3 regions of the Janibacter sp. DB-40 genome follow, and region 2 is predicted to be linked to each of the others. Evidence: predicted binding sites of a transcription regulator. Region 2 holds the regulator's gene; each other region holds the start of a gene.
The links. The regulator LexA, encoded in region 2, represses DNA repair genes until DNA is damaged. The targets are predictions, from matches to a motif close to TCGAACANNTGTTCGA.
Positions count from the first base shown of each region.

Region 1: PVE36_RS08280 (HNH endonuclease signature motif containing protein) is a predicted target of LexA. The motif match lies at 2,879-2,894, and genes of this name have one in related genera.
Region 3: recA (recombinase RecA) is a predicted target of LexA. The motif match lies at 1,120-1,135, and genes of this name have one in related genera.

Region 1 is NZ_CP120360.1:1,749,170-1,753,481, reverse strand. It holds gene PVE36_RS08300 (sulfite exporter TauE/SafE family protein) at 1-697, shown strand, start outside; gene PVE36_RS08295 (sulfite exporter TauE/SafE family protein) at 694-1,419, shown strand; gene PVE36_RS08290 (RNA methyltransferase) at 1,429-2,238, shown strand; gene PVE36_RS08285 (YbhB/YbcL family Raf kinase inhibitor-like protein) at 2,284-2,820, opposite strand; gene PVE36_RS08280 (HNH endonuclease signature motif containing protein) at 2,935-4,312, shown strand, end outside.
Region 2 is NZ_CP120360.1:1,183,287-1,187,598, forward strand. It holds gene PVE36_RS05645 (NAD-dependent protein deacetylase) at 1-688, shown strand, start outside; gene PVE36_RS05650 (glutaredoxin domain-containing protein) at 695-1,114, opposite strand; gene lexA (transcriptional repressor LexA) at 1,129-1,914, opposite strand; gene PVE36_RS05660 (LysM peptidoglycan-binding domain-containing protein) at 2,117-2,506, shown strand; gene nrdR (transcriptional regulator NrdR) at 2,895-3,368, shown strand; gene PVE36_RS05670 (vitamin B12-dependent ribonucleotide reductase) at 3,453-4,312, shown strand, end outside.
Region 3 is NZ_CP120360.1:2,081,115-2,085,426, reverse strand. It holds gene PVE36_RS09880 (acetyl-CoA hydrolase/transferase C-terminal domain-containing protein) at 1-477, opposite strand, end outside; gene thpR (RNA 2',3'-cyclic phosphodiesterase) at 508-1,068, shown strand; gene recA (recombinase RecA) at 1,310-2,383, shown strand; gene PVE36_RS09865 (regulatory protein RecX) at 2,391-3,083, shown strand; gene PVE36_RS09860 (winged helix DNA-binding domain-containing protein) at 3,083-4,273, shown strand.

The sequences.
Region 1 (4,312 bases), 570 kb from region 2:
CACGCTCGTGACCTTCCCGACGCTGCTCGTGCTCGGCGTGCCGCCCCTGACGGCCAACATCTCCAACTCCGTCGGCCTCGTCGCCGGCGGCATCAGCGGGACGATCGGCTACCTGCCCGAGATGAAGGGCATGGGACGCAAGGTCGCCCAGCTGATCCCCATGTCGGTCCTCGGCGCCATCATCGGCGCCCTGCTCCTGCTCGTGCTCCCGCCGGAGGCCTTCGCCACGGTCGTCCCCGTGCTCATCGCCATCGGCATCCTGCTCGTCGTCCTCGGCCCGCGACTGTCCGCCTGGGCCAGGCGACACCACCACGAGGGCGGCAGGGTCCCCGTCTGGCAGGTCGCGGCCCTCATGGCGGGGGTGCTCCTGGCCGGCGTGTACGGCGGCTACTTCGGCGCGGCGCAGGGAGTCATCCTCATCGGTCTGCTCTCGGCGCTGTCGACGGAGCGGCTGCAGGCGCTCAACGGGCTGAAGAACGTCCTGGGCACCATCGTCAACGCCGTCGCGTCCCTCGTCTTCATCATCGTCGAGCCCGACCTCGTCGACTGGCGGATCGCGGGTCTCGTCGCCGTCGGCGCGATCATCGGCGGTGTCCTCGGGGCCCGCTACGGCCGGCGGCTGGCGCCGAACGTCCTGCGCGCCGTCATCGTCGTCGTCGGTCTCGTCGGCCTCGTCAAGTTCGTCTTCTTCCCGTGACGGCCTGGCTCGACCCGACGATCCTCGCTCTCGGGATGGCCGTGGGGATCGGAGCGTTCGTCCAGTCCTCGATCGGCTTCGGCATCGCGGTCGTCTCGGCGCCGCTGGTCGTCGTGGTCGAGCCGCAGCTGATGCCGGTGTCGTTGATGGTGTGCGCGATCTTCCTGCCCTTCGTGCAGCTCGCGAGCGGACCGCGGGAGATCTCCTGGCAGCCGCTCGGCTGGTCCCTCGTGGCCCGCCTGCTGGCCACACCCCTGGGCATCGTCATCGTGGCCGTGACCTCCGCCGACGCCATCGCCCTGCTCGTCGGGGTGCTCATCCTGGTCACCGTGGCCGTCTCGGTCAGGGCCGTGGACATCCGGCCCACCAGGGGCAGCATGCTGACCGCTGGGGGCATCAGCGGGGTCTCCGGGACCGCCGCGTCGATCGGTGGCCCCTTCATGGCGCTGGCGATGCAGCACGAACCACCGCACCGCCTGCGCGCCACCCTGGCCGTCTTCTTCATCGTCGGGACGGGCGTGAGCCTCGCGGGACTGGCCCTGGCCGGTCAGGTGAGCGCCGAGCAGCTGCGGGCCGGGGTCACGTGGTGGCCCTTCGTCGTCGCGGGGCACCTGCTGGCGGGGCCGGTGCGCTCGCGGCTGGACGCGAGGGCCCTGCGCCGGGTCGTCCTGGCCTTCTGCGTCGTGGCCAGCCTCGGCGTCATCCTCCGCACCCTGCTCTAGCCTCGTCCCGTGCCGATCACCATCACCGACCCCGGGGACGAACGCCTGCGCGACTTCGTCGGGCTGACCGACGTGAAGATGCGACGCCTCCTCGAGCCGGCCGGGGGGCTCTACCTCGCCGAGAGCGAGAAGGTCATCCGCCGCGCCCTCTCCACCGGTCACGAACCACGCGCCTTCCTCATGGGGGAGCGGTGGTTGACCGACCTCGCCGACATCGTCGAGGAGGCGGAGGCGAAGGGGGTCCCGGTCTACACCGGGACGGCGGAGGTGATCGAGGGGATCACCGGGTACAACCTGCACCGCGGTGCGCTGGCCTCGATGCACCGACCGCAGCTGCCGTCGCTGGCCCAGGTGCTCGACGGAGCCCGCCGCGTGCTCGTGATCGAGGACGTCGTCGACCACACCAACGTCGGTGCCGTCTTCCGTTCTGCTGCGGCGCTGGGGACGGACGCCGTCCTCGTGACACCCAGGTGTGCCGACCCGCTCTACCGGCGGGCCATCCGGGTCTCGATGGGCACGGTCTTCCAGGTGCCGTGGACACGGATCGACCCGTGGCCCGGCGGCATCGAGGCACTGCGCGAGGCCGGGTTCACGGTGGCGGCACTGGCGTTGGCGCCGGACGCGGTCGGGCTCGACGAGCTGTCGGCCGACCCGCCCGAGCGCCTCGCGCTGGTCCTGGGCACCGAGGGCGACGGGCTGGCGCGCCGGACACTCGGGCAGGTCGACCTCACGGTGACGATCCCGATGACCGGCGTGGTCGACTCGCTCAACGTCGCGGCCGCGGGAGCCGTGGCCGCGTGGGAGCTGCGGGTGCGCTGACCCGCAGCCCCGTCGGCCCACGGCCCCGCCGGACTGCAGCCGCGCTCAGGCCTGGTAGGTGCCGGTGATGACGGCCCGGCCGAGCGTGTGTGGCAGGTAGGTGAACGCCGCGACCGTGCAGCTGACGTCGCCGTCGATGCCGAGACCACCCGGCTCGACGTCGAGGGCGTGCACAGCGAAGAAGTAGCGGTGCACCATGTCGCCCTCCGGCGGGGCGGCCCCGCCGAAGTCCCGAGTGCCGTTGTCGGTGGTGGTCATGAAGGCGCCCTCGGGGAGGTTCGCGCCACCCTCGGCCCCGGCGTCCGCCGGCAGCGAGGTCGTGTCCGCGGGCAGGTCGACCACGGTCCAGTGCCAGAAGCCGGCCGGAGTGGGGGCGTCCGGGTCGAAGCAGGAGACAGCGAAGCTCTTCGTCCCCTCCGGCGCGCCGGACCAGGACAGCTGCGGACTGCGGTTGCCGCCGGAGGCGACCTGTGCGTCGGGCAGGGTCCCGCCGTCGACGAAGTCCTCGCTGGTGACGTCGAAGGACGCCGTGGCCGGGAGCATCTCGTAGGGGTCTGGTGCAGTCGGTCGTGTGAAGTCCATGGTCCCGACCCTAGATGCTCCACTCGGTGGTTCGGAGGATGCCGCTCTTGACATCGACTCGAACACCTGTTCGAATGGACCATGAGCAAACCCATCCCATGAGGAGGGACGATCGTGACCGTGCCAGTCGACACCGACAGTCCGCGTGGTCTTGCGGCCGAGGGCGGGACGGCCGACGTGGTCGCGGGTCTTCCCGGGATGGCGGAGCTGTTGGGCGATACCCGTGAGTGGCTCTCGGGGCTGACGGACGTGGTCGGACTGACCCGGGCGGAGTGCCTGCAGGTGGTCACGGTGGCGGAGGAGATCAAGTCCGCTGTCTCGGCGGTCCAGGCGCGGGCGACGGTGCACTTCGTGGAGCAGGTGGAGCAGGACGCGTCAGCCGCTCGGGTGCGTGAGGAGATCACGCGCGGCGAGGCGCGTCGGCGGCACAGCGCGGCGCGCAGCGAGGTCGCTCTGGCGCGGCGGTGCTCGCCGGTGCAGGCCGATCGGCACGTGGCCACGGCACGGGCCTGGTGCTCCGTCCTGCCACAGACGATGTCCGCGTTGACTGCCGGACGGGTCAGCGAGTCCAGGGCGGGTCTCGTCGCCCAGGAGACGACCTGCTTGTCACCACAGGACCGCAGAGAGGCCGATCGCCGCCTGGCCGGGGACCTGACCGGGTTGGGGGACCGCGCGCTGCGGGGCGCCGCCCACCGGGCGTGCACCGGGATCGACCCGGCCAGTGTGGTCAGGCGCAACGAGAGGGCCGTGGCCTCCCGCAGGGTGAGCACGCGCCCGGCGCCGGACGGGATGGCGTGGCTCTCGGTCCTGGGTCCGCTCACCGACGTCGTCGGTGCCCACGCGTCGCTGACTGCGGCGGAGGCGACGCGATTCGTCGTGACGGGTGATTCGCAGGTGGACGCTGAGCGCGCTGCAGACGAGCGCAGCCGGGGTGCATGGATGGCCGACACCGCACTGGAGCGTCTGTCCGGACGGGACGAGGGGCGGGCCCAGCCCGTCGAGGTCGGTCTGGTCATGAGCGACACGACGTTCCTGCCCACCCATGGGGACCCGGGCGACGACGACCCGGTGGCCGGCAATGCGGGCGGCGGAGTCGCGGGCCACGGGACCGGGGGTGATGGCGCGACCGGGCATGGCGCGGGCCGCCGAGCCCGGGGCGACGGGGCGGTCGAGGTGCCCGGATGGGGCGCCCTTCCGCCGCACAGCGCCCGCGAGCACCTGACCCGCCTCCTGGACGAGTTGGAGTCTGCCGAGTCAGAGGACGAGCGCAGCTCGGGGATCTGGTTGCGCCGGCTCTTCACCACACCGGACGGACGGAACCTGGTCGCGATGGAGTCACGACAACGGTTCCACAGCGGCGCTCTGCGCGCTCTGATCGCCCTGCGGGACGCCACCTGCCGCGTCCCATGGTGCGATGCCCAGACCAGGCAGGTCGACCACGCCCACCCCGCGGCGGACGGCGGCCCTACCAGTGCGGGCAACGGGTGGGGTC
Region 2 (4,312 bases):
CGTCGCCAGCAGCGAGGCGCGGCGACGGTACTGGGCGCGCAGCTTCGTCGGCTGGCGCCGCTTCCACGCGGCCCGGCCCAACGCCGCGCACCATGCCGTCACCCGCCTGCAGGAGCTCGGAGCGGTGGGCCCGCTGATCACGCAGAACGTCGATGGCCTGCACCAGGCCGCCGGCACCCGCGAGGTCGTCGAGCTGCACGGCAACCTCGTCGACGTCGTCTGCCTCACCTGCGACGCGCGGGTCGCCCGTCCCGTCCTCGACGAGCGGATGGCCGCGGAGAACCCCGACTTCGACGTCGACAGCGACGAGATCCGACCGGACGGCGACGTGCGGCTCGACGCCGTGGACGTCGAGCGGTTCCGGGTACCGATCTGCACCTCGTGCGGACAGGACACGCTCAAGCCGGACGTCGTCTTCTTCGGGGGAGCGGTGGACAAGCCGAAGGTCCAGCACTGCTTCGACCTGACCGACCAGGCGCCGAGCCTGCTTGTGCTCGGCAGCTCGCTGCAGGTGATGTCCGGCCTGCGCTTCGTGCGCCGGGCGGCCAAGCGTGGGATCCCGGTCGCGCTGATCACCCGGGGGCCGAGCCGGGGCGACGACCTCGTCGACCACCGCGTCGACGGGGAGCTGGCCGACTCCCTTCGCTCCCTGACGCAGTCGTTGGACCGGGTGGCCGCGAGCGCCTGAGCCGGGTCAGCGCAGCGCGGCCCTGACGACCTCGGGGTCGGGGTTGGTGTGCACCTCGTCGCCGATGCGCACGGTCGGGACGGTCTCGTTGCCGCCGTTGACCGAGCGGACGAAGGCGGCCGCGTCGTCGTCCGCCCAGATGCTGACCCAGGTGGCCTTGTCCTTGTCCTTGCCCAAGGCGCCGCGCAGGCGCAGGCAGAACACGCACCCGGGCCGCCAGTAGATGACGACGGGGAACTCGCTGCGCCTCGCCTCGACCTTGGCGTGACCCGGCCCCCCGCGGCCGTTGAGCGGGGAGAGCCACCACGCGAAGACGAGGACGACGACGAACAGCACGAGGTCGGACCCGTCGCCACTGCGCACCCCTTGGGCCGCGAGCACGATGCCCGCGACGAGAAGGGCGAGTGCGGATCCCCATCTGCGCATGGGGCGATTGTGCCTCAGAGGCTGCGCAGGACCGCCGTCACCTTGCCCAGCACCGTCGCGTGGTCGCCGTCGATCGGCTCGAAGGCCGGGTTGTGGGGGAGCAGCCAGACGTGGCCGTCCTTGCGCTTGAAGGTCTTGACCGTCGCCTCGTTGTCGAGCATCGCCGCGACGATGTCGCCGTTGTCGGCATCGGGCTGCTGACGCACGACGACCCAGTCGCCGTCGCAGATGGCCGCGTCGACCATCGAGTCGCCGACGACCTTGAGCAGGAAGAGGGAGCCCTCGCCGACGACCTGCTTGGGCAGCGGGAAGACGTCGTCGACGAGCTCCTCGGCGGTGATCGGCACGCCGGCGGCGATCTCACCCAGGACCGGCACGTAGCTGGCCTCGGGCCGCTCGTCGCCGGAGCCGGTGAGGTCGACGTCCTCGTCCTGCGCGGTGGCGCCACCGCGCATGCCGCCGAAGTCGGCGGTGTCGGCGATGACCGCCTCGGCGTCCGCATCGGGGGAGATGACCTCGATCGCGCGGGGGCGGTTGGGGTCGCGGCGCAGGTAGCCCTTGCGCTCGAGGGAGGAGAGCTGGTGGGCGACCGAGCTGGGGCTGGTCAGGCCGACGAGCTGCCCGATCTCTCGCAGGCTCGGCGGGTAGCCGCGGGTCGCGACGGCGGTGCGGATGACCTCGAGCACCTTGCGCTGCCGGGCCGTGAGGCCGTCACCGGAGTCCCGCTCCGGGAGGTGGCGCACGGTGCCGTCGTCGCCGCCGGAGTCCGTGCTTATGTCCTTGCCGCTGCCCTTGCTCATCTCGACCCTTCCGTCCGGTGTCACCAGCGTTGTCGGTGGTCGCTGGTCAACTTCTCGGTAGTGGAGACAGTAGGACGATCGAACAGGTATTTCAAACATGTGTTCGAGCGTGTTGTTGATCTTCTTCGAACATCCGTGCTAGACATCGTACAGACGTTCTATCGAACACCGGTTCGATAGGACACGCCACGAGGAGGACCAGATGACCGCACTCACCGTCACCCACGGCGCGCCGGTCGGTGCGCCCGCAGTCCGACCGACCCGCACCCGCCACCTGCACTCCGTCCCCACGGGCGACGCGGTCGGCACCCCGACGAAGGGGGCGGTGCGGCTGACCCGCCGCGGTCGCCTCACGATGACCCTCACCACGGTGGCCCTCGCCTCGGTCGCCGGCGCGGGGATGGCCTTCGGTGGCCCTTCCGCCTCGCCGCAGGAGGTCACCGTCGAGTCGGGGCAGACCCTGACCTCGATCGCCGCGGTTGAGATGACCGGCGTCCCCACCGACGATGCGATCGCCCAGATCCGTCAGGCCAACGACCTGGCCACGAGCCACGTGCACGCGGGGCAGACCCTGGTCATCCCCACCCCCTGAGAACCTCCCGGGCCCATCGACCCAGCCCGGGCCGGCAGTCGGCCACCTCCGCATCCCGGAGGTGGCCGACGTGCGTGTCAGGGGTGCTCGAGGTGCCGACGGGGGTCGGTCGAGGCGCCGCGCTCGAGTGTGTCGGCGAGCTGATCCCCGGCATTCCGGCCCTGTGTGCAGGTCGGTGACCGCTCACCGACGGCGCCACGCCGGGGACTTGCATCCGTTGTGTGACAGGGGTCTAATGGTCACTACATCTAGTGGTTACACAGATGTCATTCGTCCACATCTAGTACACAGGATGAGTTCGGTTCTCCACAGGATTCGGGGAATCGTCCCCATCCCGTCCACCGTTTCATCCACAGGCACACCCCTACGAACCGAGAGGAGTCGGGCCATGCACTGTCCCTTCTGCCGGCACACCGACTCCCGGGTCATCGACAGCCGGACCACCGACGACGGCAGCGCGATCCGCCGCCGCCGCCAGTGCCCGGAGTGCTCCCGGCGCTTCACCACGCTGGAGAGCGCGAGCCTGTCGGTGACCAAGCGGTCGGGTGCTGCCGAGCCGTTCAGCCGGGCCAAGGTGCTCGCCGGTGTCCGCAAGGCCTGTCAGGGCCGCCCGGTCACCGAGGACCAGCTCGCCCTCCTCGCCCAGCGCGTGGAGGAGAGCATCCGCTCGCAGGGCAGCGCCGAGATCGACGCCCACGAGGTGGGCATGGCGATCCTGCCGCCCCTGCGGGACCTGGACGAGGTCGCGTACCTGCGCTATGCGTCCGTCTACCAGTCCTTCGAGTCGCTCGAGGACTTCGAGGCGGCCATCAGCGCCCTGCGCCGCGAGCACGCGACCGCCACCGAGGGCGCCACCACATAGACCCCCGGGTACCGATACGCGAATGGGCTGTCGGTGCCCGGTGCAACCGTAAGAACCGTACACACGGATCGAGGAGAGAAGAGCATGACCGAGACCGCCGGCAAGTCCAGCGCACGTCGCGGCTCCCGCACGACCAAGGGGCTGACGATCGAGCGCATCCACACCACCGAGGGCGTGCACCCGTACGACGAGGTGACGTGGGAGAAGCGTGACGTCGTCCAGCAGAACTGGAAGACCGGCGCGACGATCTTCGAGCAGCGCGGGGTCGAGTTCCCCGACTTCTGGTCGCTGAACGCCTCGACGATCGTGACGACGAAGTACTTCCGCGGCGCCCTGGGCACCCCGGAGCGCGAGACCGGTCTGAAGCAGCTCATCGACCGCGTCGTGCTCACCTACGTCAAGGCCGGCAAGGACAACGGCTACTTCGCCACCGACACCGACGCCGAGATCTTCGAGCACGAGCTGACGTACGCCCTGCTCCACCAGATCTTCAGCTTCAACTCCCCGGTGTGGTTCAACGTCGGCACGCAGAGCCCGCAGCAGGTCAGCGCCTGCTTCATCCTCTCCGTCGACGACTCGATGGACTCGATCCTCAACTGGTACAAGGAGGAGGGCTTCATCTTCAAGGGCGGCTCCGGCGCCGGCCTGAACCTCTCCCGCATCCGCTCCTCCAAGGAGCTGCTCTCCTCCGGCGGCACCGCCTCCGGCCCGGTCTCCTTCATGCGTGGTGCCGACGCCTCCGCCGGCACGATCAAGTCCGGTGGCGCGACCCGTCGCGCGGCGAAGATGGTCGTGCTGGACGTCGACCACCCGGACATCGAGGAGTTCGTCGAGACCAAGGCCCGCGAGGAGCACAAGATCCGTGCGCTGCGTGACGCCGGCTTCGACATGGACCTCGGCGGCTCGGACATCACCTCCGTGCAGTACCAGAACGCGAACAACTC
Region 3 (4,312 bases), 900 kb from region 2:
GACGTCCTCGAGGGGCACCAGGGCGTCCCCGTGCGTGTACGGCATGCGGTTGTTGACAACGGCCACGACGAGACCACCACGGGCGCGGCAGGCCTCGAGCGCCGCGGGCAGGATGTTGACCTCCAGGCCGAGGGAGAGGTGCCCATCGCGCGGCGGTGCACAGTGCAGCACGACCGCGTCGACCGGCAGGCGTTCGCGGAAGAGGACCGGGACCAGGGACAGGCGGCTGGGCACGTAGCTCAGGCCCGGCCGTCGACGCTGGCCGGGCCCGACGAAGCTCGTCTCGAGGGTGACTCCCTCGCGGTCGGGCAGGCCGGGGGGCCCGTTGAGGACGTTGAGGACGTAGGAGTGCACGTGCTCGTCGAGCACGCGCACGGCCTCCCAGGGCACGCTGTGGTTGCCGGAGACGACGACTCGGGGCGTCGCGGGAAGGGCGCGGAAGGCGGTGGCGAGGGCGGCGGTGTCGACGGTCTGCACGGACACATCCTCGCGTGGGACGGTGGGAGCGTGCCACAGCGGATGTTCGTCGCGGTCGTGCCGCCGCAGGAGGTGCTCGAGGAGCTGGCCGACTTCCTGGCGCCCCGGGAGGGGATGCCGTGGATCGACCCCGGGCAGTGGCACCTGACGCTGGCCTTCATGCCCTCGGTGCCCCAGGCCCGGGAGGACGAGCTCGTCGAGCACCTCGACTCGGCGGCAGCACGGGTCGCCCCCTTCGACGTGCAGCTCGGGGGAGCCGGGTGCTTCCCCGACCCCACCCGGGCGAAGGTGCTGTGGCTCGGGGTCGACGCCGCGGCGGGGGAGTCGCTCACGAGACTGGCGACCGGGGCTCGGGCCGCCGCGAACGTCTCCGGGGCGACGCCGGACGGCAGGGCCTTCGTGCCGCACCTGTCCCTGGCCCGCCTGAAGAGGCCGATCGAGGCGACGAGGTGGTTGCGCGTGCTGGAGACCTTCCGCTCCTCGCCGTGGCGGGTGCGCGAGATCGAGCTCGTCGCCTCCCACCTGGGGGAGGGCCCGAGGCGTCGCCCCCGGTACGAGACGGTGGCCCGGGCCGCCCTGTCGGGGGAGTGAGCGGACACTCGTGCGGTCCCGTGCGGCGTGTCGGCGCGTCGGATACTGACCTCGAACACGTGTTCGGGTAGCGTCGTGCACAGGTGCCCATCCGACAGCATCGGTGTCCACAGCCCCACGGCAGCTGCGGACCGTTGTCGGTGGTGGCTCCTAGCGTCTGACCAGACAAGCACGAGACGTCCGACAGTGCGGATCCGGTCGCCGGTGGGCGCGCCCGACACGATGACAAGGAAGGTGTGGCATGGCTGAGGTCACGACCATCGACAGCAAGCTCCACGAGCAGAAGCTCAAGTCCCTCGACAGCGTCATGGGGCAGATCGAGAAGGCACACGGCAAGGGCGCGGTCATGCGCCTCGGCGATGACGTGCGCCCTCCGATCGCCACCATCCCGACGGGGTCGATCTCCCTCGACGTCGCCCTCGGCATCGGCGGCCTGCCCCGCGGTCGTGTCGTCGAGATCTACGGTCCCGAGTCCTCCGGCAAGACGACCGTGGCCCTGCACGCCGTGGCCAACGCGCAGAAGGCCGGCGGCATCGCGGCCTTCATCGACGCCGAGCACGCGCTCGACCCCGAGTACGCGAAGAAGCTCGGTGTCGACACCGACGCCCTCCTGGTCAGCCAGCCGGACACCGGTGAGCAGGCCCTGGAGATCGCCGACATGCTGATCCGCTCCGGTGCGCTCGACATCATCGTCGTCGACTCCGTCGCCGCGCTCGTGCCCCGTGCCGAGATCGAGGGCGAGATGGGTGACAGCCACGTCGGTCTGCAGGCTCGCCTGATGAGCCAGGCGCTGCGCAAGATCACCGGTGCGCTCAGCACGTCCGGGACGACGGCCATCTTCATCAACCAGCTCCGCGAGAAGATCGGCGTGATGTTCGGCTCACCCGAGACGACCACGGGTGGCAAGGCGCTGAAGTTCTACGCGTCGGTGCGCCTGGACGTCCGGCGCATCGAGACCCTCAAGGACGGGACCGACCCGGTCGGCAACCGCACCCGGTGCAAGGTCGTGAAGAACAAGGTCTCGCCGCCGTTCAAGCAGGCCGAGTTCGACATCCTCTACGGCCAGGGCATCTCCCGTGAGGGCGGCCTGATCGACATGGGCGTCGAGCACGGCTTCGTCCGCAAGGCCGGCGCCTGGTACACCTACGATGGCGACCAGCTGGGGCAGGGCAAGGAGAATGCGCGCAAGTTCCTCAAGGACAACCCGCAGCTCTCCGACGAGATCGAGCTGAAGATCAAGAACAAGCTCGGCATCGGTGTCGCCCCCGTCGAGGACGAGGCCAAGGAGTCGGCCGAGGTCCCCGTCGACTTCTGAGCCGGTCATGAGCGATCACGACACCACGGAGACCGCCCCGCGCACGCTCGAGCAGCTGCGCGCGGCGGTCTCCGCCATCGAGGACGGATCCGCTGAGGCACCCGGCGGGCCCACGCCGGCTGAGGTGCGCAGGCCGCCCGCGGCCGGGGCCTCGAAGCCCCCCGCAGGCGAGTCGCCGAGGATCCCCCCACCCGACCCGAAGGCCACGGACGAGGACGCGGACCCGTACGCGGTCGCTCGCGCCGTCGTGCTGCGGCTGCTCACCGGGGCGCCGAAGTCGCGCTCCGAGCTGGAGAAGGCGCTGCGCCGCAAGGGCTGCCCCGACGACGTCGCGGCCGAGGTGCTCGACCGCTACGAGGAGGTCGGCCTCGTCGACGACGAGGCCTACGCCCAGACGTTCGTGCGGTCCAAGCAGGCCGGTCGCGGGTTGGCCCGACGGGCCCTCTCGCACGAGCTGCGGAAGAAGGGCGTCGACGAGGAGCTCGCCCGATCGGTCCTCGACGAGATCGATCCCGAGGACGAGCGTGCCCGCGCCCACGAGCTGGTGGAGAAGAAGCTGCGCTCGATGCACGGCCTCGACCGGGCCGTCCAGACCCGGCGCCTGGCCGGCATGCTCGCCCGCAAGGGGTACGGCCCGGAGGTGGCCCGGCTCGTCATCAACGAGGCGCTCGACGCCCGGCCCGAACACCAGCGGGACTGATGAGCGAGCGGGTGCCCGTGGAGGACGTCCTCGCACGTCGGATGCGGGCGCACGGGCTCACGGAGCGAGTGCCGGTGGATCGGCTCGCCGAGGTCGTCGGGGCCTGCGGCGTGCAGGACAGCCCGCCCGGGGCGGCGCTGCTCGCGATCCACGCCCGGGTGGAGGGACTCACGTCCGAACACCTCGACCGGGCGATCACCGAGGACAAGGTCGTGGTGCGGACCTGGGCCATGCGCGGGGCGCCCTTCCTCGTGCCGACCGTCGATGCGGCCGTCTTCACGACCGGGGTGCTCCCACCCACCGAGTCGGCCAGGGAGCAGCTGATCCTCGGGGTGCGTGAGGCATTGCGTTCCCTGGGGATGGGACTGGACGAGGCCGTGACGGCGACACGCGCCGAGACCGTTGCGGTGCTGTCCGGGCGGCGCCTGCCCATCGGGGAGCTCGGGGCCGAGATCTCGGCGCGGATCGCGCCGACCCTCGCGCCACGACGGCGCGAGCGGTGGCGCGCAGAGGGGCCGTACGCGCAGGGTCAACCGCTGGGGGAGGCCGTCGTCCACTTCTGCCTGCGCATCCTCACCCTGGAGCAGGTGGTCTGCTTCGCGCCGCGGGAGGGAGCCTCGTACCCCTTCGTCCTCGTCGACGAATGGCTCGGTCGGGCCGTCCCGCATGCGCCACCGGATCAGGCGCGAACGGAGCTCGTCCGCCGGTACCTGCGGTGCCACGGCCCGTCCACGCGTGCAGAGCTCGCCGCGTGGCTGGGGGTGCGTGCCGGTGACGCCACGGACTGGTGGGACCTCGTCCGGGACGAGCTGACCGAGGTCGACACCGGCCGTCGGTCGTGGCTGCTCACCGAGGACGCCGAGGAGCTCGGGTCCGCTCCCCGGCCGCAGGGGGTGCGGCTGCTGCCGCCCCGGGACCCGTACACCCAGTCGCGTGACCGCACCACGATCCTGGCTGCGGAACACCACCGGAGCGTGTGGAAGAACGTCGGTGAGCCGGGCTCCGTGCTCGTCGACGGCAGGATCGTCGGCACCTGGCGGTCCCGGGCAGCGAGCCACAGGCTGACCGTCACGGTCACCCCCTTCGTCCCGCTGACCCAGCGGCATGCGGACGGGGTGCGGACCGAGGCCGAGTCGCTGGGCCGCCTGCGCGGGGCCACCTCCGTGGAGGTCGTCACCGCGCCGACCTGAGGGTGCCGAGCAGAACGCCCTTCGTCCGCACACTCCGGT